4 regions of the Aestuariirhabdus haliotis genome follow, and region 1 is predicted to be linked to each of the others. Evidence: predicted binding sites of a transcription regulator. Region 1 holds the regulator's gene; each other region holds the start of a gene.

Region 1 (2,207 bases):
TCCAGACGGTCAACCTTGGTTGCTACATACTCACGCAAAGCTTCTGTTACATCGACATGATGTCCACTGATGTTGATTTGCATGCGTCTCTCTCCTAGATGGGTTTTTCGTGATACTGAACCGACACCATGTCGTGCTCAGCTGTGTGCCTCTGTTTCGATCATATCCGAGACTCGATATTTCTATGTTGCTATTAATCAATATAACCTATACCAGACGTTTTCTTTCGTTTGATGGAGGAATGGACAGGGATTCTCGATACTTGGCGATGGTGCGGCGGGCTACCTGAATTCCTTGCTCGGCAAGCAGACCGGCTATTTTACTATCGCTCAATGGTTTTTTTGGGTTCTCGGCGGCAACCAGTTTCTTGATAATCGCACGAATGGCGGTGGAGGAGCATTCCCCACCACTGGCCGTGCTGACATGGCTGGAGAAGAAATACTTCAGCTCAAAGATGCCCCTTGGGGTGTGCATGTATTTTTGCGTTGTGACCCGGGATATGGTCGATTCATGCATGCTGACGGCTTCCGCAATATCATGCAGAACCAACGGTTTCATGGCTTCTTCGCCATAATCCAGAAAGCCGCGTTGGTGTTCGACAATCTGGGTGGCGACTTTCATCAGGGTCTCATTGCGACTTTGCAGGCTTTTAAGGAACCAGCGGGCTTCCTGCAGGTGGTTTTTCAAGTAGGTGTTGTCGGCGCTGTTATCGGCTCGCTTGACGAGGGAGGCGTAGCCCGAGTTAATCCGTACACGGGGCATGGCATCCGAGTTGAGTTCAACAATCCAGCGCTCGTTGACCTTTCTGACCGTTACATCGGGAATGACATATTCGGGCTCGCTGCTTTCGATACTGGCTCCAGGCTTGGGGTTCAGGGTCTGGATCAGCTCGATTGCCGCTTTGAGTTCGGGTTCTTTGAGGCGTGCTTTGCGCATCAGTTGAGCATAGTCATGGTTGCCCAAAAGGTGGATATGTTTTTCAACCACCAGAGCGGCCGGTTTCAGGTGGGGAGTGTCGCTCGGAAGTTGGGCCAGCTGGATCAGCAGACATTCGCTCAGGGAGCGCGAAGCGACCCCTACAGGATCGAACTGCTGTATCCGGCGAAGTACGGCTTCGATCTCATCAAGCTCAATCTCCAGATCGGCATCGATGCTGTCGAGCAGCTCCTCGCAGCTGCAGCCAAGGTAACCATCCTCTTCAAGAGCGTCGATGATAGTGATCGCAATGGCACGATCGGTATCGCTCATTGGAGTCAGGTTAAGCTGCCATTCGAGATGGGATTGCAGTGAATCCACCGTGCTGGCACGCGCCGCTGGATTGTAGTCATCGTTGTCCGATGGGGCTGAAGAAGCAGGTAAGCTCGATTGATAGACATCGTCCCAGGCAGAATCTACTGGCAGATCATTGGGGATGTTGTCCTGCCAGTCGTCGGAAAGAACCTCGTTCTCGTTATTGGCGCTCTCGCTGCTCTGTTGTTCCTGCTGGCGTTGCTCACCTTCATTGAGAGCGGTTGATTCGGCTTTAATATCGAATTCCGTACCGTCACGGGCTTCATCTTGCTTTGAGCTGGGTTCTTCCAGGCCGTCTTCGGCCTCGAGCATAGGGTTAGATTCGAGGGCTTGCTGAATCTCCTGTTGAAGATCCAGGGTAGAGAGCTGCAGAAGTTTTATGGCTTGTTGCAGCTGAGGCGTCATCGTCAGCTGCTGGCCCATTTTCAGGACTAGGGATGGTTTCATAGATAATACAATGTCCGGTCCATATACTGCCTACTCCTCGCATGGGTTACCCCGGTAGCCTCTTGCACCGGCAAAAATCTTGCATGGCGTCTATTATAGAGCCGAAGTACTCCGAATGCCTATATTCGAAACTGGTGTCCGAGATAAACGTCTTTCACCTTTTGGTTACTCAGAATGGCTTGGGCATCGCCCTCTGCAATGATTTTGCCTTCGCTGACAATGTAGGCGAGCTCGCAGATATCGAGGGTTTCGCGCACGTTATGGTCGGTAATCAGAACCCCGATACCTTTGTCACGTAAATGACGGACGACATCCTTGATGTCATTGACAGAGATAGGATCTACCCCGGCAAAGGGTTCGTCGAGCAAAATAAAAGCGGGTTCAGTCGCCAGTGCCCGAGCAATTTCGACCCGGCGTCGTTCACCACCGGACAGACTGATGCCTTTGCTATCTCGAAGGTGAGAGATATG
Region 2 (2,207 bases), on a different contig from region 1:
ACTTCGATACGACGGCCTTTAGGGCTGTTGACGTAAGGAATACGGATCGAAGCAGAACGGTTACGGGCAGAGTAAGCCAGCATAACAGGAGCTTCAAAGCCTGGGATCAGACGCTTGTAGGAGTTAGTAGAGGCGTTGGCAAAAGCGTTGATCGCTTTGGCGTGCTTGATCACACCACCGATGTAGTACAGGGCGGTGTCAGACAGACCGGCATAGCCGTCGCCCGCAAAGGTGTTTTCACCGTCCTTGGAGATGGACATGTGAACGTGCATGCCGCTACCGTTATCGCCGACCAGAGGCTTGGGCATAAAGGTGGCGGTTTTACCATAGGCGTGGGCAACGTTATGTACGCAGTACTTGAGGATCTGGACTTCGTCGGCCTTCTTCACCATGGTGTTGAACTTAACGCCGATTTCGTTCTGGCCTGCAGTACCCACTTCGTGGTGGTGCACTTCAACTTCCAGACCCATGGAGTCCATAGCGCCGCACATGGCAGCACGCAAGTCGTGCATGGAATCAACCGGAGGTACGGGGAAGTAGCCGCCTTTAACGCTAGGGCGGTGACCCGTGTTGCCGCCTTCAAACTTGGCGTTGGAAGCCCAGGCTGCTTCTTCGGAGTTGATTTCGTACATGGCGCCTTGCATGTCGAACTTCCACTTGATGTCATCAAAGACGAAGAATTCTGGCTCAGGTCCGAAGAATGCCGCATCACCAATGCCAGTAGACTTCAGGTATTCTTCTGCGCGGGTTGCGACGGAGCGTGGGTCACGCTCATAGCCTTGCATGGTAGAAGGCTCAACAATGTCACAGCGAACGATCAGGGTGCTTTCATCGGTGAAAGGGTCCAGAACGGATGCGTTATCGTCCGGCATCAGGATCATGTCGGATTCGTTAATGCCTTTCCAGCCGGCAATTGAAGAGCCGTCGAACATCTGACCGTCTTCGAAGAACTCGTCGCTTACTTCGCTAGCAGGAATGGAGACGTGTTGCTCCTTACCGCGGCTATCGGTAAAACGCAGGTCGACCCACTTAACATCATTTTCTTTAATCAGTTTCAGAGTGTTCTCTGACATCTCGTTTCCTCCAAAGGGCATTAAATGTGGCAGCCATTAAAGGCTACCTATTCAGCTGATCTGTCCGTTGCCAGGTTGGTGACGATGCAGATACCAAAATCGTGACCCATCACAAAGCAAAGTGTATGCCAGACCTTTTCAAGCGCTGGTTGGCGCGGTATCAGGTCAGTTTTGATGCGTTTGATCTTCTGTCTTCGTCTTTTTCTGCACCAAGTGGGTGCTGATATCTTTTTTTGTGCGCCATTATGGTGCGTTTATTGTCGATACCTGCTTCAGTATGGGGAGTTGCTAAATTAAGAGCGATTCCGCACTGAAGCAGTGCCGAGTCTACCCGCTTTTTGTATAATGTGCCGCCTCTTTTCTTCCCGCCTAGACGAACCATTCTATGAAATTTATTGTAAAGCTGTTCCCCGAGATCACGATCAAGAGTAAGCCGGTGAGAACCCAGTTTGTGAAGAAGCTGCGTCGCAACATCCGCACCTTGCTGAAGACGATTGACTCTGGAGTAGACGTTCAGGGTGTCTGGGATCGGGTCGAAGTCGTCACGTCCAGCGATGATTCGGCTTTGTGCCAGCAGGTCGTTGAACGGTTGGGCAATACACCGGGTATTGCCCATATTCTCGAGGTCAGCCAGCATCGATTTGAAACCTTGCATGATCTGTTCGAGCTTACCCTGGCTGAAGTTGGGGACAGCCTCGAGGGGAAAACCTTTTGTGTGCGTGCCAGTCGCAGCGGTAATCACGAGTTCACCTCCCATGAAGCAGAGCGCTATGTGGGTGGAGGGTTGAATCAGCATACCGAAGCCACCGGGGTCAAACTAAAAGACCCGGATGTAGTGGTGCGCCTGGAAATTCGCCAGAAAACCTTGTCAATCGTCCGTCGTCGCCATGAAGGCCTGGGCGGCTTTCCATTGGGCACTCAGGATCCGGTATTGTCGTTGATCTCCGGCGGTTTTGACTCCACCGTCTCCAGCTTCCTGATGACCAAGCGAGGGGTGAATACCCATTTCTGCTTTTTCAATCTGGGCGGTAAAGCCCATGAGGTGGGCGTCAAAGAAGTCGCCTACTATCTATGGAACAAGTTTGGTGCGTCCCACCGAGTTATGTTTGTTACGGTGCCTTTTGAGGCGGTGGT
Region 3 (2,207 bases), on a different contig from region 1:
ACTATCAGCCTGCAACGCAAAGCTAGCTATTGATACCGGCCTACCAGTTGGTCCACTGCGATTAGAAAAAATAACATCCCAGTAACCTTGCCAACTTCCGTCAATAAACACTAAGGCATTCAGATTTGCATGATCATCAAACAAAAACCCCCCACCAACAAACGGAAAATAGCAAGCAACTACACCTACCAGAAGCAACAGAGACAAGCAGACAAGAGCAACATACCTTCGCATTAATAACTTCACGCGCTTTAACACCAACCATCAGGCCATATAATAAGACAAAAAAAACCGGCTAGAATAGCCGGTTTCAAATACTAATCAAGCATTCAACTTACCTACAAGCGCCTGGCAGGTATTTATCTTCAATGGCATCAGTACCGCCACTCGCGCAATCCCAATTTCGACCGCCATCTGTAGTACCCATCTCAACAGTCTTGTCTGCAATCTCAGCGTTAACACCTGTAGACCTAAACGTCACTTCCATGACCAAGTCACCTGTTAGAGCAGCCCCTGTAGTGATCTCAACACTTGCGACATACTTACCAGAAGTATTACCCATAACACTAGCTGTATCATTTGGCCAAACGCCTTTATCAGCGTACCACTCCGCCAGAGGCGTCTTACCTGCAGCCATTAAACTTACACCTTCAGATACCTGAGCCCGCGCAATGTAGTCCTGATAGGCAGGAATAGCAACGGCAGCCAAAATACCGATAATTGCAACAACAATCATCAATTCAATCAAGGTAAAACCTTTTTGCATTGTTTTCATACTAAATACTCCAAATGTGTTTAATGTCCAACTTACTTTTTATCGCCAATAACAGTTCGTTACTTTCAAGGACAAATAAAGTATAGCAACACGCATGCCAACAACCATTTTCAAGCTACATTAAGCTCTTGCACGATTAACGACCAGCTATGCACCATCAAAAGTTGCCCCAAGGCGCCCAGAATGTGACATTTTTTGTCACACCCTCATATATAGAGACAACTTAACCCCTCATTAAATTGGAAGTATAGATTTTCACTCTATACTTGAACACCTACAGGCTATATCATTGATCTACAAAGGAAACCAGTAAAAAGCACTCTATTATGGCAAACATTATTCTAACCGGCCTTGCCAAACGCTTGGTTGACGACAATTTACTTGAAGAATCTCTAGCCAATAGCGCCTACCAACAAGCTTCGAAGCAAAAAATCCCCTTTGTAACCCATCTTGTTCAATCCAACATGGTTACAGCGAAGGATATAGCCCGAGTTGCTTCCGATGAATTTGGCTCTCCGCTGTTCGATATAACCGCATTCGACCCCGAGATGCTACCCAAAGGGCTAGTTGATGAAAAACTCATTCGCAAGCACCACACACTCCCCCTATTTAAAAGGGGAACCCGTTTATTTGTTGCTGTAGCCGATCCTACCAACCTGGTAGCCCTTGATGAAATCCGCTTCAATACCGGGCTTACTGTTGACTCCATCCTCGTAGAGGAAGACAAGCTCACTACTGCTATCGATAGATTCCTCGATTCCACTGATAATTCACTCGGCGACCTTGATGACGATGAGCTTGATGGACTCGATATAACAGCCGTAGATGATGACGGCCCTGAAGAGGAAGCACAAACCGATACCGACGATGCCCCCGTAGTCAAATTTGTTAACAAGATGCTGTTAAGTGCTATTAAAGGGGGGGCATCGGACCTACACTTCGAACCCTATGAGCGCGCTTACCGAGTTCGCTTTCGAACCGACGGAGTTTTGCACGAAGTCGCTCGGCCACCGATTCAACTATCTCCCCGCATCGCTTCTCGGTTAAAAATCATGTCTGGCATGGATATCGCCGAGAAGCGGGTTCCACAAGACGGGCGAATCAAGATGAAGATATCCAAAACCAAGGCGATCGATTTCAGGGTCAATACCCTACCCACCCTTTGGGGTGAGAAGGTTGTACTTCGAATCCTGGACCCCACCAGCGCACAAATGGGCATCGACGCCCTAGGTTATGAGGACGATCAGAAAAACCTCTATATGCAGTGTTTGATGCAACCACAAGGGATGATTTTGGTTACCGGCCCGACAGGAAGTGGTAAAACCGTTTCTCTCTACACCGGCCTGAATATCCTTAATACGCCCGAGAGGAACATCTCCACCGCAGAGGACCCCGTTGAAATCAACCTTGAGGGGATTAATCAGGTCAACGT
Region 4 (2,207 bases), on a different contig from region 1:
ATAGATGGTAAAGCTGGTATTGCCTGGCTCGGATTGGCATTCGAGCAAGCCATGGTGTCGAGTAATAATTGAATGGGCAATGCTGAGCCCGAGGCCGGTACCATCGGCCCGGCCGCTGATCATCGGATAAAAAATCTGGTCTTTGATCTGTTCCGGCACACCGGGGCCATTGTCGATCAGATCCAGTCGGGCCACCAGGCGATGGCGTTGACTACCGATGGTAACCTGTCGCTGCGTGCGTGTACGCAGGACAAGCCGGTTAGTGGTTTCGCCGTTATTATCCGCTGCCAACATGGCTTGCATGGCATTACGGGCAATGTTGAGTAGCACCTGCATCAACTGTTCTCGATCGGCGCCAATGTCAGGAATGCTGGGATCATAATCACGCTCAATGGTGACGCTACCCTGAGTTTCGGCATCGAGTAACTGGCAAACACGTTCCAGTACTTCGTGAATGTTCAGGTCCTGAATATCAGGTGGCCTGACGGGCCCCAGCATCTTGTCGACCAAATTGCTCAGGCGGTCGGCTTCTTCGATGATGATGTTGGTGAAGTCTTTCTGGTCAGGGCTGGGCAACTCTCTGGACAACAGCTGCGCGGCACCGCGAATGCCGCCCAGCGGATTTTTAATCTCATGGGCCAGACCACGCACCAGGGTGCGGGTGGTTTCCTGTTTCGAGAGCATCTCCTCTTCTCGGCTAATTCGTTTAAGGCGATCGCGCGGCTGAAACTCGACGATCAGGGAAGAGGGTGGGGCCTGCACTGGAGTCACCACATAGTCTACTTCCAGTTGCGCACCGGTGTGGAGGTAGAGGGTGGCTTCCCACTTGGTGTAAGGGTTGGCATCGCGTGTCGCCTGTAAGAGGGCATCCGTGGCAGAAGGGTTTTCGACAAACAGGTCTGATAGAGGCTGGCCATGTAGCCGGTTATCGCTGGCCTCCATCATTGCCTCGGCGGCCGGATTCATAAAAGAGATGCACAGATGGTCATCCAGCACGACGATGGCTGTGGAAAGGTTTTCAAGAAGCTGTTGATGGAAGCCGGGCATGATTCTCCAGGAGCGAGGAACGGATCTGTCAGCCTAACTGCAAAAGGTGAGCCAAAATGAAACACGCGCCCTGTTATGTGCCGTAGTAGTGAAAACCTTAGGTATTACAGGGGCAAAGATGTGGCAGTTCAACTGACGGGCTTGGTTATTATAGGGATTAAAAAAGCCGATCGCACCATAATGGTGCGATCGGCTTTGAGGCTGCCTTGTCTCGGGTCGAGTTTCGGGTGTTAAGTGGAGCCGCCGCCGGATCCACCACCGCTTCCACCGCCAGATCCACCACCACTACCGCCACCAGATCCACCGCCGCTATTGTTGACGCTGGCACGGTGAACAAAGACTTCAACTCGACTGCTGATAAGGGCTTTACCTTTACGATCTACAACCTGGACTTCCAGGGTGTGAGCGCCCCGATCGACGTTGGTAAGGGAAAAACGAAGGCTTTTCTGCCGCTTGTCAAAGGGTTGGCCGTCGATCAGTAATCGGACACTGTCGCTTTCGCGCATTTCCGGGGTTGTGGCGGCGATAACATCAAAGCTACCGGCGCCGCGAATCGTTTCTCCTGGCTCGGGGGACAGGATTTGCAGAGCCTCGTAACTAAAAGGTGTTGATTCCTCTTCCTCGGAATCGACATTGAGTGGCTTTACCGCCGGAGGAGAGACGGTGGTCATCGGCTTGAGCTTTACGGCTTCGGAATCCTGTCCCTCGGGTGGATTGTCAGTAAAGGTGACATTGCCATCGGCGTCCACCGTTCGGTAGATTGATGAACTCTGTGCCTGGGTACTGACCAAAATGCTGGCAGTGAGTAGAACGATGAGTCGGGTAACCATCTATATGAGCCTCCAGTGCTGTCTCGCTTGAGTATATGCCAATCCTAATGCAAAACAAAAAAGCCCCGCAGTGCGGGGCTCTCAAAACAGCAATTAGGCTGTTAAACCGGTTTTAGACGCTGTAGTACAGGTCAAATTCAACCGGGTGAGTGGTCTGGCTTACGCGTACGCACTCTTCTTTCTTAAGCTCAAGGTAGCCGTCGATCATATCGTCGGTGAATACACCACCGGCCTTGAGGAATTCGCGATCGGCATCCAGGGCGTCCAGGGCTTCTTCGAAGCTGGTCGCAACTGTTGGGATTTCGGCCGCTTCTTCCGCTGGCAGGTCAT

What was found. The regulator sigma-54, encoded in region 1, starts transcription at its own class of promoters, with help from an activator protein. The targets are predictions, from matches to a motif close to TGGCACNNNNNTTGCTNT.
Region 2: glnA (glutamate--ammonia ligase) is a predicted target of sigma-54. The motif match lies at 1,187-1,204, and genes of this name have one in related genera.
Region 3: MIB40_RS07090 (pilin) is a predicted target of sigma-54. The motif match lies at 858-875, and genes of this name have one in related genera.
Region 4: glnL (nitrogen regulation protein NR(II)) is a predicted target of sigma-54. The motif match lies at 1,084-1,101, and genes of this name have one in related genera.

Annotation. Positions count from the first base shown of each region.
Region 1 is NZ_JAKSDZ010000008.1:21,429-23,635, forward strand. It holds gene hpf (ribosome hibernation-promoting factor, HPF/YfiA family) at 1-83, opposite strand, end outside; gene MIB40_RS07810 (RNA polymerase factor sigma-54) at 208-1,737, opposite strand; gene lptB (LPS export ABC transporter ATP-binding protein) at 1,857-2,207, opposite strand, start outside.
Region 2 is NZ_JAKSDZ010000004.1:80,467-82,673, reverse strand. It holds gene glnA (glutamate--ammonia ligase) at 1-1,073, opposite strand, end outside; gene thiI (tRNA uracil 4-sulfurtransferase ThiI) at 1,459-2,207, shown strand, end outside.
Region 3 is NZ_JAKSDZ010000007.1:8,162-10,368, forward strand. It holds gene MIB40_RS07085 (hypothetical protein) at 1-246, opposite strand, end outside; gene MIB40_RS07090 (pilin) at 335-775, opposite strand; gene pilB (type IV-A pilus assembly ATPase PilB) at 1,102-2,207, shown strand, end outside.
Region 4 is NZ_JAKSDZ010000004.1:82,790-84,996, reverse strand. It holds gene glnL (nitrogen regulation protein NR(II)) at 1-1,047, opposite strand, end outside; gene MIB40_RS04915 (DUF4124 domain-containing protein) at 1,278-1,877, opposite strand; gene glnA (glutamate--ammonia ligase) at 1,990-2,207, opposite strand, start outside.